DNA from 2 places in the Metabacillus sediminilitoris genome. Region 1 is predicted to be linked to the other one. Evidence: riboswitches for the same ligand, from Rfam matches in the RefSeq annotation. Region 1 holds a riboswitch; the other holds the start of a gene.

The links. A riboswitch is a leader RNA that binds a small molecule or an ion and turns the genes downstream of it on or off. The one in region 1 is predicted to bind cyclic di-AMP.
Region 2: another riboswitch for cyclic di-AMP. It lies ahead of GMB29_RS18430 (hypothetical protein); the one in region 1 lies ahead of GMB29_RS22315 (APC family permease).

What each region holds. Positions count from the first base shown of each region.
Region 1 covers NZ_CP046266.1:4,617,984-4,627,389, forward strand. Annotated here, with positions in the region: gene GMB29_RS22315 (APC family permease) at 1-1,725, opposite strand, end outside; cyclic di-AMP (ydaO/yuaA leader) riboswitch at 1,889-2,036, opposite strand; gene GMB29_RS22320 (hypothetical protein) at 2,214-2,345, shown strand; gene secDF (protein translocase subunit SecDF) at 2,420-4,684, opposite strand; gene GMB29_RS22330 (hypothetical protein) at 4,758-5,072, opposite strand; gene GMB29_RS22335 (manganese-dependent inorganic pyrophosphatase) at 5,310-6,239, opposite strand; gene pruA (L-glutamate gamma-semialdehyde dehydrogenase) at 6,479-8,026, opposite strand; gene GMB29_RS22345 (biotin/lipoyl attachment domain-containing protein) at 8,070-8,321, opposite strand; gene GMB29_RS22350 (Glu/Leu/Phe/Val family dehydrogenase) at 8,335-9,406, opposite strand, start outside.
Region 2 covers NZ_CP046266.1:3,844,720-3,854,125, forward strand. Annotated here, with positions in the region: gene GMB29_RS18400 (CBO0543 family protein) at 229-741, shown strand; gene GMB29_RS18405 (aldehyde dehydrogenase family protein) at 1,267-1,506, opposite strand; gene GMB29_RS18410 (polysaccharide deacetylase family protein) at 1,731-2,477, opposite strand; gene GMB29_RS18415 (ATP-grasp domain-containing protein) at 2,919-4,154, opposite strand; gene GMB29_RS18420 (potassium channel family protein) at 4,753-5,409, opposite strand; gene GMB29_RS18425 (TrkH family potassium uptake protein) at 5,435-6,766, opposite strand; gene GMB29_RS18430 (hypothetical protein) at 6,928-7,179, opposite strand; cyclic di-AMP (ydaO/yuaA leader) riboswitch at 7,211-7,351, opposite strand; gene GMB29_RS18435 (Na-translocating system protein MpsC family protein) at 7,584-7,958, shown strand; gene GMB29_RS18440 (hypothetical protein) at 8,075-8,269, shown strand; gene GMB29_RS18445 (GNAT family N-acetyltransferase) at 8,337-8,804, opposite strand; gene GMB29_RS18450 (methyl-accepting chemotaxis protein) at 8,991-9,406, opposite strand, start outside.

The DNA.
Region 1 (9,406 bases):
CCATTTTTTCTTTGGAATGAACTGCGGTATCAATACAGTTACCCGATAGTTCGATTCGTTTGCTTTATGTTCTACTGTGTCAATGAACTTTTTTAACGGATGGATAATACTTCTGTAATAAGAGTAAAGTGTAACTAATCTTATATCAGGCTGCCATTTTTGCCATTTTTCTTCAAATGTTTTTACATCTTTTCTTTCAAAGGAAACATACACCGCAATAATTTGATCTGCCTTAAGAGACTTTGCATAGTTTAGCGAGTTTTCAACCACATGAGTGATTCCAGCTACAGGTACAATAATGACATTTCCTTCAATTGGTTTAACAGGATCACAAGTTGTTATCCTTAGCTGGTTTCCTACCGCCAAATAATGACTTTTAATCCGATGAAAGATGATAACAAGTAATGGTAAGAAAATTAAAACAGACCATACTTGACCAAATTTGGTGATAAAAAATGTTAACATAACTAGAAAACTAATTAAGGCACCAATGAAATTGATCACTAATTTAACAATCCAGCCTTTAGGCTTTTCTCGAATCCATTTTACGAGCATCCCGGTCTGAGATAATGTAAAAGGTATAAAAACTCCTACAGCATAAAGTGGTATCAATTGTTCTGTTTGGCCTTTAAAAACAATGATTAACAGAATTGATGCGGCTCCTAGAAAAATAATTCCATTTGAATACCCTAAACGATCGCCTCTTATCGTAAACATCCTTGCAATATATTTATCCTTAGCAAGGTTAAAGGCGAGTAATGGAAATGCTGAATATCCGGTATTCGCAGCAAGTACAAGGATCATAGCTGTTGTTCCCTGTATGAAATAGTACATGAAATTTCTTCCAAACGTTTCTGCAGCAATTTGTGAGACAACCGTCTCCTCAGCTTTTGGTGTAATGCCATAGTAATAAGCTAAATAAACGATTCCCGAAAATAAGATAGCTAGTAAAATCCCCATTGCCATTAATGTTTTTGCAGCATTTTTCGGACCGGGATCTTTAAAGTTAGGAATAGCGTTAGAAATGGCTTCAACACCAGTTAATGCTGAACTCCCAGATGCAAAAGCTCTTAGCAGCAAAAATAAGGTAATACCAGTTACTGGTGTGCCTATAGGTGAATGTAAATCTGGTGAGACATTGCCAGTTAGTATATTATTAATTCCTACTCCAATCAGAATAAATAACGCCAATACAAATAAGTAAACTGGATAAGCTAACACAGAGGCTGACTCTGTTATTCCCCTTAAATTTAAAATCGTTAAAAAGATAACCAAAATACATGCAATTAGGACATTATAGTCATGTAAGTTTGGAAAAGCAGAAGTAATCGCATCCGTTCCAGCAGATACACTTACTGCTACGGTAAGTATATAATCGACTAATAACGACCCCCCTGCAATTAACCCAGGATTGACACCAAGGTTTTCCTTCGAAACGACATATGCTCCCCCTCCGTGCGGATAGGCAAAAATAATTTGTCGGTAAGACAAAATAAGAGCCGTTAATAGGAAAAGCACCCCAATAGCAATCGGGATTGAATACCAAAAAGCAACCGTACTTACTGTTACTAAAACAAGTAAGATCTGTTCAGGGCCATATGCGACTGACGATAAAGCATCAGAAGATAAAATGGCAAGAGCTTTCTTTTTATTAAGTTTTTGTTCCCCTAATTCGGTTGACTTAAGTGGTCGACCAATTAAAAATCGTTTAATCGCAGCTATCATTTTTGCACCACCAAATTAGTATTAAATTCATTTTATATATTCCCCAGGTAACTCCATATAAGCCGTTAATTAATTAATTTTTAATATCTTAATAACGACAAAAAGCCCACAAGGCATAGTAAATAGCCCTGTGGACATTAGTTTTGATGTCTCACCTGCTTCACCGACCTCTCATAACGCTTACGGAGTTAGCTGTCGGGTTCAGGACAAAAGAGTATCCTTACCTACTTAAAATAGGATTCACCCCAAGAGGATAAAAGATCCACATAAATTGGGTCCCCCGTTCCTAAAGGATTAAGCGATTTGATATATGAAACTGATGAATATATTACTCCTATGATTATATTTAGTAAATAGTTAATTTCTTCATAAAAATATTTATTATTTAATCCTGCTTATTATTTTAAATACACTAAATATACAGGAAAAGAATAAATCTATTGGAAAGGTTAAGAATACTTTAATAAAAGGAATGTTAGGTGGATTCTATGAAGAAGGAAACTGAACCTTTATTATCTGATGAGTTTTTAGATGAGATAGCTAGAGAGATTAATGAATTATATGGTGGTTCTTTAGATGAACAAAATGAGGAGCAAGGTGTGCAATCTAAAATTGAATAATAACAGTTATTAATCATTTTTCTATAAAAAATGCACAAAGTTTTTTGCCTTTGTGCATTTTTTCTTACTATTTATTATACTTGCGGCTCATCTGTATATACACGTTTTTCCTTAAATGTCTTAATAACACCTTTTTTCTTCAATTCTTTATGTTTCAGCTCTACCCATAATTGAGCAGCAATAAATATTGAAGAATATGTTCCAACGATTAAGCCAACAAGTAAGGCGATTGAGAATGGTCGAATTGCCTCACTTCCCAAAATGAGTAAGGAGATTACTGTGATCGCAACCATTAATACAGTGTTTACTGATCGTCCTAAAGTTTGGCGCAAACTTGTATTAACAACCTCAACAATATCTTCATATTTTTTCAAATATCTTCTTCTTTGCATATTCTCACGCATTCGGTCAAACGTTACGATCGTATCGTTTATTGAATACCCAACGACGGTTAAAAGGGCAGCAATAAAGGTTATATCTACTTCAAGACCTGTAACACTAAAGAACGGAATAATGAAAAATGTCGCATATAAGAGAGCGATTACTGCCGACACAGCCATTCGCAGTTCAAAACGTAATGTGACGAAAATGATTAAACCGACAATGGCAATAAGTAGTGCTGTTAACGCGTTTTTAGCAAGCTCTTTCCCAACAGTCGGTGTAACACTGCTTACATTAGGTTCGGCTCCAAATTCATCACTAAAGTGATCTTTTAAAGTGGCTATTTCGGATTTCGACAAGATTCCTTTAAAACGCGCCACTGCTGAATTATTATTTTCTCCCGAAATAACAATATCATCTGTCGGCAGATCTAATTTTTCAAGCTCACTAGCTACCATCTCTGTATTAAGAGGACTGTCAGAAAGCAATTCTACTCTTGTTCCACTCGTAAAATCAATACCTAGATTCAACCGAAGTATGAACAGAAGAATGATCCCTAAAACCAATATAGCACCTGAGAATGCAAAAAACTTACGACGATGCTTCACAAAATCAAAGCGATCAAATTTCGTTGGTAAATCAAGGGTATCAAAGCTTTCTGAGATGTGATGAATGTCTTTTTTCTTGACACCAAACCAGTTAGGCTTATTATTAAAGATTCTGCTGTTTACCCAAAGACCTAATAACCATCTTGAAAGATACACATTTGTGATAAAACTTCCAAGAATCCCAATGATCAAACTTGTCGCAAAACCTTTAACTGAGCTTGTTCCATAAAAGAATAGCACAGCAGAAGCTAAAAGTGTCGTTAAATTAGCATCTGTAACGGCTGAAAAAGAGCTTTGGTTACCTGCCTTGAATGCCGCTTGTATGGATTTTCCGACTTTGATTTCCTCTCTTATTCGTTCATATGTGATTATATTGGCATCTACAGCCATACCAACACCTAAAATAAGAGCTGCAATACCTGGTAACGTTAATACGACATTCATCCAATCAAATAATAGGAGAGTCAAATAGCTATAAACCGTTAATGTAATTGTGGCAATAAAACCTGGAAATCTGTAATAAGCAATCATAAAGACAAAAACAGCTAGTACACCAATAATGCCTGCAAATACAGTTTTATCCATTGCTTGTTCACCAAATGATGCACCTACTGAAGTTGAGTAGATTTCATCAAGTTTAACAGGCAGTGCCCCTGCATTCAGAATATCTGCTAAATTTTGCGCTTCTTCTAGAGTAAAATCCCCTACAATTGATACCGTATCCTGATTAAATACTTGACTTACAACTGGAGCAGAAATATATTTTGGTTGTGACTTTGTACTCTCTTCCACAAATGAATCTTTACCTTCTTCATGATCAAGCCAAATAACTAATACATTGTTAGGAGCTTGTTTCACAATCTCTTCTGTCACATCACGAAATTTATCGGCACTTTTTAGCTTTATCGAAACACTTGGTTTGCCATTCTCGTCAAAAGTTTGTTCAGCACCGCCTTCTGCTAAGTCAGTACCATCCATCATGAGACGATCATTTGCATCACGGAAAGAGAGGTTTGCCTCTGTTGATAGTATTTCCCTTGCTTCGTTTTGGTCTTCAACACCAGCTAATTGAACACGAATTCGGTTTTCGCCTTCTATTTGGATATTCGGCTCGCTTACACCTAAAATATTTACACGTCTATCAAGCGCTTCTGCGGTAGCTGCAAGTGCCTTTTCATCAATAACTTGTCCCTCTTTTGCAGGATTCACTTCATAAAGGATCTCAAATCCACCTTGTAAATCCAAGCCGAGCTTAATATTATTTAAAATATCTTTTGATGTTGTTAGCATCACACTAGTAAAGACAACAAGAAATATTAAAAAGGCAACTATTCGATTTTTTTTAATCATTTATGTAACATTCTCCTTATTATAAGACTGATTGTTTTTTGCTATAGCATATGATGTTCGTACTAATTTTTACTTAAGATAAATAATTAGCTTGGAATTTCTTCACAACCAAAAACGGCTTATCATAAGGAAGATATTCAATGAAGTTTTTTAACTGCTGATCAAGAAGCATTGTAACTTTCGCACTATCCTTAAGACTATTAAAAGTCACGAAGGTCTTCATTAAAAACAGCTTAAGGCTAGATGCATTATTTACAATTTGGACTTTATGATCACGATCAAGAAGTGTATAGGATGATTCTTCTAATGGATTCAATTGCGCATTGTCTCCAAATGTCAGAACAGGTGAAATCAACATTATTAAAATTGAAATACTTAATTGAATCATGTTAATCCGCCTTTCCAACATTTTCTTAATCTCCGTTATTATACTATAAGAAGTAATAAAATCATATGAACTCTTCGTGTTATCTGTACACATAAAACAATTAAATCTCTTTATGCTCATCCTTAAATGCAATAAGAACCGGGTATAGCAGAGGAAAAGGACAAACAAACCGTTACATTCCATAATCCTAAATAATAAAAGCCACAGATTTATTAGGTCTGTGGCTTTCACTCTAACTTATTTTGTAAACGCTTCTGTTAACACAGGAACGATTTGTTTTTTACGTGATACAACACCTTTAAGTGTTGCTTGATTATTATCTAGTGTAACATTGAAAGCTTTCTCTACTTTATTTGCTTCTTTTCCAATTGCAAGGGCAACTGAATCATTCGTTAAAATATCAGTTACAACAAATAAGAATAGATCTAATCCTTTGTCAGCAATTACTTTAGAAAGTGCTGCTTCTAATTCTGTTTTATGAACAAGGACATCATTTGTATCAACTGCATTAACTTGTCCAATTTCTACTTTGCTTGAACCCATTTGGAATTCTTTTGCATCAATTGAGATTAATTGTTCAACTGTTTTATCACTTAAATCAGCACCGGCTTTTAGCATTTCTAAGCCATATGTATTCGCATCAACGTCAGCGATTTCTGCTAACTCTTTCGCTGCATCGATATCTTCTTGTGTGCATGTAGGTGATTTGAATAATAATGAGTCAGAGATGATCGCTGATAACATTAATCCTGCTGTTTCTTTCTCAATTTCAACGCCATTTTCTTTATATAGTTTGTTAAGAATTGTTGCTGTACAACCAACAGGCTCAGCACGGTAATACAATGGATCACTTGTTTCAAAGTTTGCAATACGATGATGATCGATTACTTCTAGAACTCGAACCTCATCAATATCATCTGCACTTTGTTGACGTTCGTTATGGTCAACTAAAATAACTTCTTTTGCTTCACCTGCTACTTTTTCTACTAAGCGTGGAGCAGCTTTTTTAAAGGTATCAAGTGCATATTGTGTTTCACCACTTACTTCACCTAAACGGACTGGTTCAGCATTTTGGCCAAGTTTGTTTTTTAACTCAGCGTACGCAATAGCAGAACAGATTGTATCTGTATCCGGATTTTTATGACCAAAAACAAGTATTTTTCCCATAATGATCTCCTTTACACAATAAAATATATTCTATCATATCATAGTTTTTCTTGATAAAGCGAGACTTTCATTCGCTTGGGGTGACTTTTACCCCCGATTAGAACTTCGAGCATTCCAGGCAGATATCTGCCTATTTTCTTTGTATGACATGAAGCTTTAGCGATAAGTATTACTGCCTGTTATGAAAGTTACAAAAAAACTTCCCTACTTGTTATTGGAAGTAGGGAAGTTTCGATCTATTAGTACATTTCAGAAATTGTTTTAGCTTGCATATGAAGAACTAAGTAATCAGGTCCGCCGGCTTTTGAATCTGTACCAGACATTTTAAAGCCACCGAATGGGTGATATCCAACGATTGCTCCAGTACAGTTACGGTTAAAGTAAAGATTACCAACTTGGAAATCTTGTTTCGCTTGTTCGATATGAGCACGGTTATTTGTAATTACTGCCCCAGTAAGACCGTATTCAGTATTGTTTGCAATTTCAATTGCATCGTCAAAGTCTTTTGCTTTACTAAAGCCGACAACTGGTCCAAAGATTTCTTCCTGCATAATTCTTCCATTTGGGTCTAAATCAGCTATAACAGTAGGTTGGATAAAGAATCCTTTCGAATCATCACCTTCACCACCTGTTAGAATACGACCTTCTTCTTTACCAATTTCGATATAGCTCATAATTTTATCAAACGCAGCTTTATCAACAACTGGTCCCATGTAAACATTATTCGTTGTTGGTTCACCAAGTGAAAGTTCTTTTGTGAGTTCAACAACTCTTTCTAATACTTGATCATATACATCTTGGTGAATAACTGCACGTGAACCAGCTGAACATTTTTGTCCTGAGAAACCGAAAGCAGATACAACGATTGATTGTGCTGCTAATTCTAAATCTGCTTCACGATCAACAACAACTGTATCTTTTCCACCTAATTCAACAATAACGCGTTTTAAGTGGTTTTGACCAGGGTGAACAACAGCAGCTCTTTCATATAAGCGAACACCTACGTCACGTGATCCTGTAAATGTGATTAAGCTTGTTTTAGGGTGGTCAACTAAGTAATCTCCTACCTCTGCACCGCTACCTGGAATATAGTTTACTACTCCTTTAGGAAGACCTGCTTCTTCAAGTGCTTCAACAAATTTATACGCTACTACAGGTGTTGTACTCGCAGGTTTTAATAATACTGTATTACCAGTTACGATTGGTGCTACAGTAGTTCCAGCCATAATAGCTAACGCGAAATTCCATGGTGAAATTGTTACACAAACTCCAGTTGGTGTATAGATATATCTGTTTTGTTCACCTTCACGGCTATTTACTTTCTTACCGTCTTTTAACTCAATCATTTGACGTGCGTAATATTCAAGAAAATCGATTGCTTCAGCAGTATCTGCATCTGCTTCTCTCCATGGTTTACCTGCTTCTTTTACAAGCAAAGCAGAGAATTCATGTTTACGGCGACGTAGGATTGCAGCTGTACGGATTAAGATATTAGCTCTTTCTTCTGGATTAACCTTTTTCCATGTTTTGAAAGCCTCATCTGCAGCTTGAATAGCTTGTTCTGCAATTTCTTTATTGGCCTTTGAAACATAACCAACAACTTCAGCTTTTTTTGATGGATTAATAGAAGTGATTTTTGCTTCTGTTGTAATACGCTCACCATTCACAATTAATGGATATTCTTTTCCTAATTCACTTTCTACCTTTCTTAACGCCTCTTCAAAAGCTACTCGATTTTCTTCTACAGTAAAATCAGTAAATGGTTCATGTTTATATGTTGGTAACATGGATTCTCCTCCTAAAATGTTTTTCATAGTATTTATTGATGCATTAATCACAACCAGATGGCAGTAAATCTTCCTCAATAACAGCAAGTGTCATCATTGAAAAAACATTATCACCAGGCTTTACATTAACCCTTGAAATGATGCCACTAACACCTTGTTCTACTTTTCTTATTGCTCCATTTGGGGTTTTAATAAGAAATAAAGGTTCCCACTCGTAAACAAAACTTCCCTCTTTAATGAATACTTCTTCAACAATTCCATCAGCAAGACTGTCTATAATTCGATAGTAACCCACAGTTTATTCCTCCTTAAATCCAGCCCCTAAATCTTGATGCTTCAGCTGTTTTTTGTACGCCAACCATATATGCCGCTAAGCGAGTATCGACTTTATGAACAGATGCTGTTTGAATAACTGCGTTAAATGCATCTACTATTTTCGCACGTAGTTTTTCTAATACTTCTTCTTCCGTCCAGTAATAACCTAAATTATTTTGTACCCATTCAAAGTAAGAAACAGTTACACCACCTGAACTTGCCAATACATCTGGAACAATTAATACTCCTCGTTCAGTTAAAATTTTAGTTGCTTCCATCGTAGTGGGACCATTTGCTGCCTCAACTACAATTTTCGCCTTAATATTATGTGCATTTTCAACCGTAATTTGATTTGAAATAGCTGCAGGGATTAAAATGTCACACTCACGCTCAAGTAAATCTTTATTTGAAATTGTATTTTGAAATAAATTCGTTACTGTTCCAAAAGAATCACGTCGATCAAGTAAATATTCAATGTCCAGACCATTTTCATCATATAATGCTCCAACAGCATCGGAAATCCCGATAATTTTAGCTCCGCGGTCTGATAAAAATTTCGCTAAGTATCCGCCTGCGTTCCCGAAACCTTGAACAATTATTTTTGCTCCGACAAGATTCATTTCTCTGCGTTTAGCTGCTTCTTCGATACAAATCGTTACACCCATAGCTGTAGCAGTTTCACGACCATGAGAACCACCTAATACAACAGGCTTACCAGTAATAAATCCAGGTGAATCAAATTCACGAATTCGACTGTACTCATCCATCATCCATGCCATAATTTGCGAGTTTGTGAATACATCTGGTGCTGGAATGTCTTTCGTAGGACCTACAATTTGACTAATCGCCCTAACATATCCTCTGCTCAATCGCTCAAGCTCTGGAAAAGACATATTTCGAGGATCACAAATAATTCCTCCTTTACCGCCACCGTAAGGTACATTTACTATCCCGCATTTTAAAGTCATCCAGATCGATAAAGATTTCACTTCATCTTCTGTCACTTCAGGATGGAAACGAATGCCCCCTTTTGTTGGTCCTACTGCATCATTATGCTGTGCACGA
Region 2 (9,406 bases), 770 kb from region 1:
TTTATGTATTCATTTACATATACGTCTAAAAAATGGAATAGTTTCACAAATTAGTATTTTTATATAAAAATTATTAATCCATAATTATCATTTACCGACTTCTAAAATAATTATTTTGTAAAATTTATTTCGAACTTCATTTCTTTCTGATTGAATTTTTCATTCGTATAAAATGACATTTACAGGGAATAATTTTTATAAGAACTATTCTAATAAAAGAGGCCTTTTATGTATTTATTATTGGTAATTGCTATTTTCATCATATTAATTTTCCTTTTTGTAGATAGAAAACAGTTGAAAGAATATTATCCAACGATCCAATTCTATATTATTTGCAACCTTCTTTATAATTTTATCTTTTATCAACATACACTTTGGTCGTACGAACTGGATCTATTTAAATGGTTAAATCATACAAACACAGAAATTATATTTACTTTTCTCATCATCCCTCTTTTTATTATTGTTTATCTTCGCTTTTTTCCTGTTGGTTGGAAGGGAATTGCATATATTGTTATATGGATTATTTCTTTTTGGTTAATTGAATATTATTACTTAAGGAAAGGGTTTTTCGACTATAAGAACGGATGGAATGAATGGTGGTCGCTGCTATTTAATGTCATCATGTATCCAACTTTATACTTACATTACAAGAAACTGTTAATTGGAATTCTCGTATCCATTCCAATAATCATTTTATTATTACTTTTTTTCCATCCTCCATTTAGTAAATTAAAATGAACATATGAGGAAACGGTAGGATGCCGGCAAATGCATTTAGTGTTTCCTTTAGTTATTTGCTAAAAATTTAGTAATAAAAATGATAACTAAGGTCGAATCGATTTCTAAGTACTATTATTAGTGAGAATCCAATTTGGATTGTATCCTTATTGGGCTACGTATCTTTTTTCTAGCTGGAATATTGAAAGACTCCTAATTAATTTTTATTGTTTCATGTAGAAAATATGCTAACCTTATTTTCTGCGCAATTTAATTAAAAAAGTTCAAGTTAGAGCTATTCTTTACATAATTGAATATAAAAACAAGACAGAAAGACTGTCTTGTTCAAAAAGGATATTTTGATATTCAGTTTGTACCGAAATCCACTTTGTCCCAGTGAATTCATTATCGATCAATATGTTTCCAAATCCCCCCATTCCACTTGCCTTTGTACTTCCGAATGGTACAGTCTGAGTATCATTACCGTTTGATCATTAAGATTGGTCATTCCTCTTTCTACTTGTAAACCTAACTCTCTTCCTTGCTCTAGATTCCCCGTAAATATAGCTGAACTAAATCATATTCAGTATCATTTGCTAATTTAATAGCATTTTCATCTGATTGTGCTTTAATAATGGTAGATATAGGAGCAAATAATTCCGTTTGGGCTCGTTTACTGTCGTTATCTACATTTATAAAGACAAACGGAGTTATTAGGTTTCCAATTCGTTTGCCTTCTAAAGCTAATTGAATTCCTTCTCCTTTTGCGTCTTCAATAATCTTCATTGCTTTATCAGCCTGATTTTCGTTAATTTATGAGCCAATTATTCTTTTTGGATCTTTTGGATCACCATAAGGAATCTGTTATACTCTTTCAATATACTTTTGAACGAATTCATTATAGTTATCCTTGTATGTGAACCATTACAGAAAAAGGAAATGACATAGCAGTATCATTTCTTGTTAATAAGCTCTGAATATTCGGTGCTAAGAACATTTACGTAATTAATTTAGTTCACAGTTTCATCAATTTGAACGATCTTTTTAAAATCATCAAGTGTTGTAGAATAAGTAATATAGATCCTTGGTAATAAATAAAGCTCATCTCTTATTTTCTTTTTAGAAAATAGTTCAGGTGTCGTCGTAAGTCCAAATGAATAATACTTTTTTGTTTCAGCTACAACCTTGTCATTAAAATTCCCATAAGGATATGAAAGAGCGATAACTGGCTTCCCTGTTATTTGTTGTATTTTTTCTTTCGATCCTTTCAGTTCATATTCATAATTATTTATCTTTGTCAAATCAGGATGTGTTGCCGTGTGAGACTGAATAGAAAAAAGACCTGAATCAGCAAGCATTTTTAATTCAGCCTTGGTTAAGCGGTTTGAACGATCGATAAAGTCAGAGATCACAAAGATTGTACCTGAAGCTTTAAAACGCTCATTATTCACTTTTTTAAAAATGGCAAATGCGTTTAAATTATTTTTATACCCATCATCAAAGGTTATGATTATCGGTTTGTTCACGTTATCAATTTCTTGCCAGCGCTCAAAGGTTAATAAGGTATAGCCATGATCACGTAAATAAATCATTTGCTCTTCAAAACTTTTTGGCGTTACATAAAGCTCTCTAGAACCAAGGCCCTTATAATTGTCTATTGAATGATAAATTAATATCGGTACTTTTTTCACAGCTATTACTTGTGTTGGGAGAAATAAACAAAAAATACAAAGCAATATCGTCGAAATCTTTTTCATCAAACCCCCACTTTATTTTTAATATGATGTTTTCATTTTATTATTTCTTAATTTTTATAATGAATTCCTACAAATAGAATCGGTCATATCCTATTTTAAAAAATGAATATTTGGATCTTTTATTTAGGCTGTTTCGGCAAACTTTGTTACTATTTACCAAGTAGTGCGGTGTAGTTGACTGCAGAGAGAGATGTCAGCTTTCCGCAGGGCGGGCGGTAAGCCTCCTCGGCGTAAACGCCTGCTTGAGTCTCACATGTCCCGCTGTTCCCGCAGGAGTCTCACAATCTGCTCCAATCAACCTTAAATAGTTTTCTTATTAAAAGCAACAATCTCTTTGAAAAGAGCCTTTATTTAAGTTAACGGTTTAGTGCCTGAAAATATTTTATATATTAAAAAACGCTTAGGGATAAATTACCTAAGCGTAAATCAGATCTATTTTTATTATTCTCGAGGATAAAGACCTTCATTCGCCATTAAATCCATCACACTCTCTACCTCATTAACAGAGTCCCCAATTACGAGGCCAATCACTTTTGATGGTCGATTTTCTCCTGGAAAATAACTTGCATCAAGTAAGCTTAATGGAACAAATTGATTATTTGACATGTATTTTTCAATCACGGGTACGATTTGAATAAAATCTTTTTCCCATTCTAGATTACAAAGACGCACGACTGCTTTTCCATATTTTTTTTGAAGTTCATGATATAAAAACAATCCGCATGTTGAAGCATTAAAACGAATATTTAAATCAATAAAATAATAACGATCACCGCGGATAAGGACATCAAAACCAGCAACACCAACATACCCTTTCTCCGCAACATTCTTCATAACTATATAGCCAGTTTCAACAATATCTGCTATTTTGTCTTCAACATCTACAGTGATCCAACTTCCGCGGAAGCATCCTTCTTTATTAACAACTTGCTCTGACTTACCAAGGAAATTGATTTCCCCATTTTTGCTCACCATATAATGAACTGAGATATTTTCATCATATCGTATCCATTCTTCTACGATTATTTCAGATAAATCTCCAAACGATTCGTCGATTTCATATAGCTGTTTTTCCTCTTCAACAAGAAGGACTCCGCATCCCCCTGAAGTAGGTCGGCCATCACCCGTTTTTAAGACAATTGGCAGTTCCGGTTTTTCTTCCAAAATTTGCTTTAGGCTCATCTTTTTCCGTTTAGGCACATTTTCAGGGGGAACTAGGTCAGGTATACTTCTTTTATCACATAAATATGCTAACAGTTCTGGTTCAATCCACGATAAATTTGGCGGAACCTCTTCTTGCGGATGTGGATATTGAAAGATTAATTTTTTCTTCTTTTTATCTAATTTTTTTAACAACTGCAGATATTCATTATCTGTTCTGTAAGTATATTGAACAGTCGGTACGTGTAATCCCGCTTTTCTAAGCAATGATAATGCTTGTTTTGTGACAGCACCTGCATGGCAAATAACCGGCATATCTCCAATTACACTAAGTTCTCGCCCTGTTAATGCTTCTAAGCTCTGCAAATCCCCAGCAAAATGCTGATAATCATCTGCAAATAACTTTGGATTATAAATAAAACCTTTTCCGTAAATATCATGCATGCAATAAGAAGGACGAATTTGTTCTACTTGTTGATCTTCTATAAGTTTTAATTGCTGTGCTGTTTCTCCCATTAACAAAACCTCCTATTATCATTCTTGTTTGTAAAAATGTTACATAAGCATTTATGACATAAAGGTAAAAATCATTTTTATATCATAAATAATAGGAAAATAGAATTTATCTCTTTTAAATAGAAAATGACTTGAATTGAAATGACTAATTTGATTAATAACAATTACTTGTTCCTTATTTCGAGCTCGTCTTACTCTTTCCATCATTTTCTTCCCTTTTTCGAATCTTCCAAAACATATTTACTAGCTAAATTAGTCACGAAAATTCGTGATGATTCAAAGAATAATAGCTTAGATAAACAAATGACCCCGGTTCAAAACCGGGGTTATTTGTATTCATCATCGGATATTCTTCATTTTTCATTACGGATTTATGGAGCTTTATGTAATTTGACAAGACTTTGAATTACTTTAGATCTTTTTGTTTCTTCTACAGTTAAAGAAAAAATAATAATAGGGAATATTCTAAAATAGAATATCCCCTTAATAAAAATTTCGAATTTAATCTACTTGAATCCCATTAACTATATATCCAATTTCTTGAATTAGATGTTATTTATTAAAAATAGAAGAAAGGTCCTTAAAATTGACCTTTCTATCATTCCAAGTTTGAAAAGTCTGCAAGATCTTCCCTATTTCCTATTACGACTAATAAATCTCCATTATGAATATTTTGATCTGGTGAAGGTGATATGATGATATTTCCATCCCTAACAATGGCGATTACACTAACATTATATTTAGCCCTTATGTCAAGGTCCCTTAAACTCTTTTCTGCCATCCATGATGGAACAATAATTTCTTCTATATTATATTCTTTTGACAATTCAATGTAATTTAACATATTTGGTGATAGTAACTGATTAGCAACACGTTCTCCCATGTCACGTTCAGGATAAATAATCCAATCAGCCCCTACCTTATCTAATACTTGACCATGGTTTTTCCCTAAAGCCTTTGCAATAACTTTTTTAACACCTAGTTCCTTTAAGAGCAGCACAGTTAAAATACTCGACTGCATATCATTTCCAATTGCTACAATAACACAATCAAAATTGCGAATACCTACAGAAATTAGTGCCTTTTCTTCTGTGGTATCAGCCACGACTGCATGTGTTACATAAGATACAGCTTCATCCACTCGTTCCTCATTTACATCCATTCCTAAAACCTCTTGCCCAGCCTCTTGTAATCTTCTTGCTACACTTACTCCGAATCTTCCTAATCCTATAACTGCATATTGTCGTTTAGCCAATTAACTTACACTCCCTTCTCTTCGATTAACCGATCATAATCTTTCCTCTAGGATGACGGAATGCATCTGGTTTCCGCCTCATCGCGATAGCAAAGCCAATTGTTAATGGACCAAGTCTACCAGCAAACATCGTAAAAATAATAAGTAATTTGCCAAGAGGAGATAGTTCCGGTGTTAATCCCATTGATAGCCCTACTGTCCCAAAGGCAGATGTAGCCTCAAATAAATACATAAGAAAATCGAAATCCTTTTCAGTGATACTAAGCAGCATTGTCATGATGATGACCAGAAATAACCCACTAACTGTTACAGTTAGTGCTTTTAGTATTGTTTCCATTACTATACGTCGTTTAAATAATACAACATCCTCTTTCCCTCGAATTTGAGACCAGACAGATGCAATTAATACAACAAAAGTAGTTATTTTAATACCACCGGCAGTTGATCCGGGGCCGGCACCAATAAACATAAATATGATCGTCAGGAATAATGTTGATTGGGTTAAATCTCCAATTGGCAACGTATTAGCACCAGCTGTACGCGGAGTGACAGCTTGAAATAATGCTCCTAAGCCTTTTCCTGAAATGGATAATGGTGCTAACGTATTCTTGTATTCTAAAAAGAAGATAAATATGGTTGCACTACATGTTAATATGATCGTTGTAAACAATACTACCTTCGCATGCATGGATAATCTATGGGTATCACGATATTCATAAAGTTCGTTCATCACAATAAATCCTAACCCGCCTAATGTAATTAGGGAGCACACTGTAAGTACGACTGTTGGATCATCTACGTAAGGTGTAAGACTCCGAAATCCACCCATTAAATCAAAACCGGCATTATTAAACATTGATATCGCATGGAAAAAGCCATAATAAACAGCTTTCCCAATTGACATGTCAAAAGAAAAACGAATGGCTAATATTATTCCACCAACACTTTCAATTACTGCCGTAAATATTAAAATTCGCCTTACAAACTTTACAATCCCTTCGATTGTTAGATTATTTAATGATTCTTTTAATAGTAATCTTTCTTTTAATGAAATCTTTTTCCCTAATAAGAAAAAGAAAAAAGTTGCAAATGACATAAAACCTAATCCGCCAATTTGAATGAGCGTTATTATTACCAACTCACCAAACATCGAAAATGTATCTGCTGTATCTACCACAACAAGACCTGTCACACATGTTGCAGAAGTAGCAGTAAATAAAGCGTTAATAAACGAAAGTCCGTTGCCATCTTCTGTCGCGATAGGAAGAGTCAATAAAAATGTCCCTAAAAGAATGAGCATCGCAAAGCCTAATACAAGAATTTTCGGCGGATCAAGAGTAATGTTTAATTTTTTCATTGTCTTCTCCTAATGTGTAAATTTTGGCGATTTACCCCAAAAATAATTATGTAAACGTTCTGAAACATAAAGATTTTTCACTAAAATTTAAGAACTCTTTAATACTTTCTCCTACCTCTTTACTAATTATTTGAATCATTTTCATTAAAAAAGACCAATGGTTACCTTTTTCTCCAAAGTTTGTAATGCAATTGTACAATCATTCTTATTTGATCTGTATGATCAGTAAAAGAAAGATTGAACGTATTGTAAAAGCAAACTATTTGTATTGGAGAAAAAGAACCCATTGGTCTACTTAACGCCCAGCTAGCCTTCAGGCTTTCTTTGCGTTCTGTCTTCCACGAATCTTTTTCAAATATAGGTATGAAAAAAAGACCTACGTATCGCTCAAGCTGCTCTTTTGCTTTACACACAAAAAAGCCCCCTGAAATAAGGTGGTCTTATGACCTCCTTCGCTTTAGCCGACGAAGTTAGCTGACGGGTAGGATGGCGAAAGAGTATCACATCCCTTCTGCATTTGCAGAATTAACCCCAAAAAAATGGGTCCTCCGTTCTCAATTTCTTGAGATTAGACTGTTATGAATTTGTTATTGATCAGGATTATTTTACGCTCGCTTTTGTTCGTTGTAAACCCCAAACAATAACCAAAAACAACTAAATTCATCGATTTACCTTCATTTTCCTAAATTAAATACACCATGCTCTATTTTTCTTTATAATACTATATATTTTGCAAGATAATAAAATTATATTGACAAGATCTTCATTTGGACATTATGATAAATCCCATAAATTACAGAAATGTAACGGAGGCAATATGCTACAATCCAAAAAGAAATTAGAGTCTGAAATCAGTGCAGCATTTATTAAGTTCCAGCGTGATCTAATCGGCAGGGGCCCACAGGAAGCAAAAACGTATATTATTAGTGATATGTTGATTACTCGTTTCAAAGGTGTTCTGACAGTTGAAGAAAAGCACCTTGTGAATCGTGATTCAGGAAAAAAACTAGTAAAAAAAATGCGTGCACTTCTTCGTGAAATGTACAGTAATGATTATGAAAAAATTGTTGAAGAATATACTGGTTGTAAGGTTCTTTCCTCTCACAGTGATATTAGTACAAAGACAGGTGAACGAATTGAGGTATTTATTTTGGATAAAAATTTCGAAAAAATGATAGAAAGCACAAAATAATAATTTGTCAGTTTCTGATTATTTAAGATTTATAGATTGTTTACTTACATGCTTTGAATATTACAGTGAATTTAAGTGCAACTGATTCTCATGAAATTTTAATAAGGGTGGAAGCTATGGGAAAAACAACTCATCGATTTGTTGTTAGTGCCGTTGGAAAAGGCGGCCAAACCTATTTAACGAATTGTCATGATAAATATGAACTAAAGAAATGGTTAGCAGACCACGAAGATGATTTGATTATGAATGAGGTAAAAATCATTGATAAGAAAAAACATCCTATCTTAAAATTATTTTCTCTAAAAAGATAATCAAATTATATGCATGATCTCATTTTGATTAAAAAAACGAAAGATGTGGGCCTGACTTGATAATATGTCAGGCCCTTTTCACGTTCCGTTTTTCCATGAAGACAAATACTGTCTCCTCCCTATCTAATTTCTCCGTTTTAAAAGCTTGATAACCTAACTTTTCATAAAATGAAATATTTTTTAAACTTTGACTGCCAGTAAAAAGTTCATACCGTTTATTTATAAATTTACTTTCAATTTCTTTCATTAAGACTTTTCCAATTCCCTTATTTTGAAAATCTGGATGGACCATTAATTTACTTATCCTGCATGTTCCATCTGCCGCGTTTGCCCTTACTGAACCAATTATTTTATCATTGTGGATATATTTTAGAACGAGATAACGATTAAATTCATTTTCTAAACCCTCCAGTGTTTGCGTCATTGGTTGAATCGTGTAATCACCTGCTGCTTCAGCTTCACTTTTATATGCTATTTTTTGCAATGCAAGTATTTCTGAAGCATCCTCAATAACAGCTGTCTTAATATGATTCATTTTTCACTTATCCTTTCATTTTCGGATTTATAAAGAAATAGTTAAATAAACTAAAATGACAATAAAATCAACCATTTATATGTAAATCATACCAAATTTCAAATTCCATTATAAGAATTTTCCAACAAATACGGATAATTAAAGAGGCAACATTAATCGCTGCCTCTTTATCATAAATTCATTTGCTTATACTTTAAACTTCTCTATAAGGGCTTGCAGTTCTTCAGCCATTGTTGTTAAAGATTTAGCAGCAAGAGTAATTTCCTCCATTGAGGCTAACTGTTGTTCTGTCGTCGCTGCTACTTCCTCTGAAGTCGCCGAACTTTCTTTGGCAATAATTGTAATCTCGTTCGCAGAAGCACTCACTTCTTGAATAGCAGCAGACATTTGCTGAACAGTTGCTGAAACTTCTTCAATTTGTGGTGTCATTGCGTTCATGCTAATCATAATAGCATCAAATTTTTCAGATGTTTCGGTTGAAATAGCCAGACCATCTTTTGCATTTTTAGAAACATCGTTCATGATATCAACAGACTTTGTTGTATCTTGTTGAATAGAAGAAATGATCGTTGAAATTTGACCGGCCGATTCTTGAGATTGTT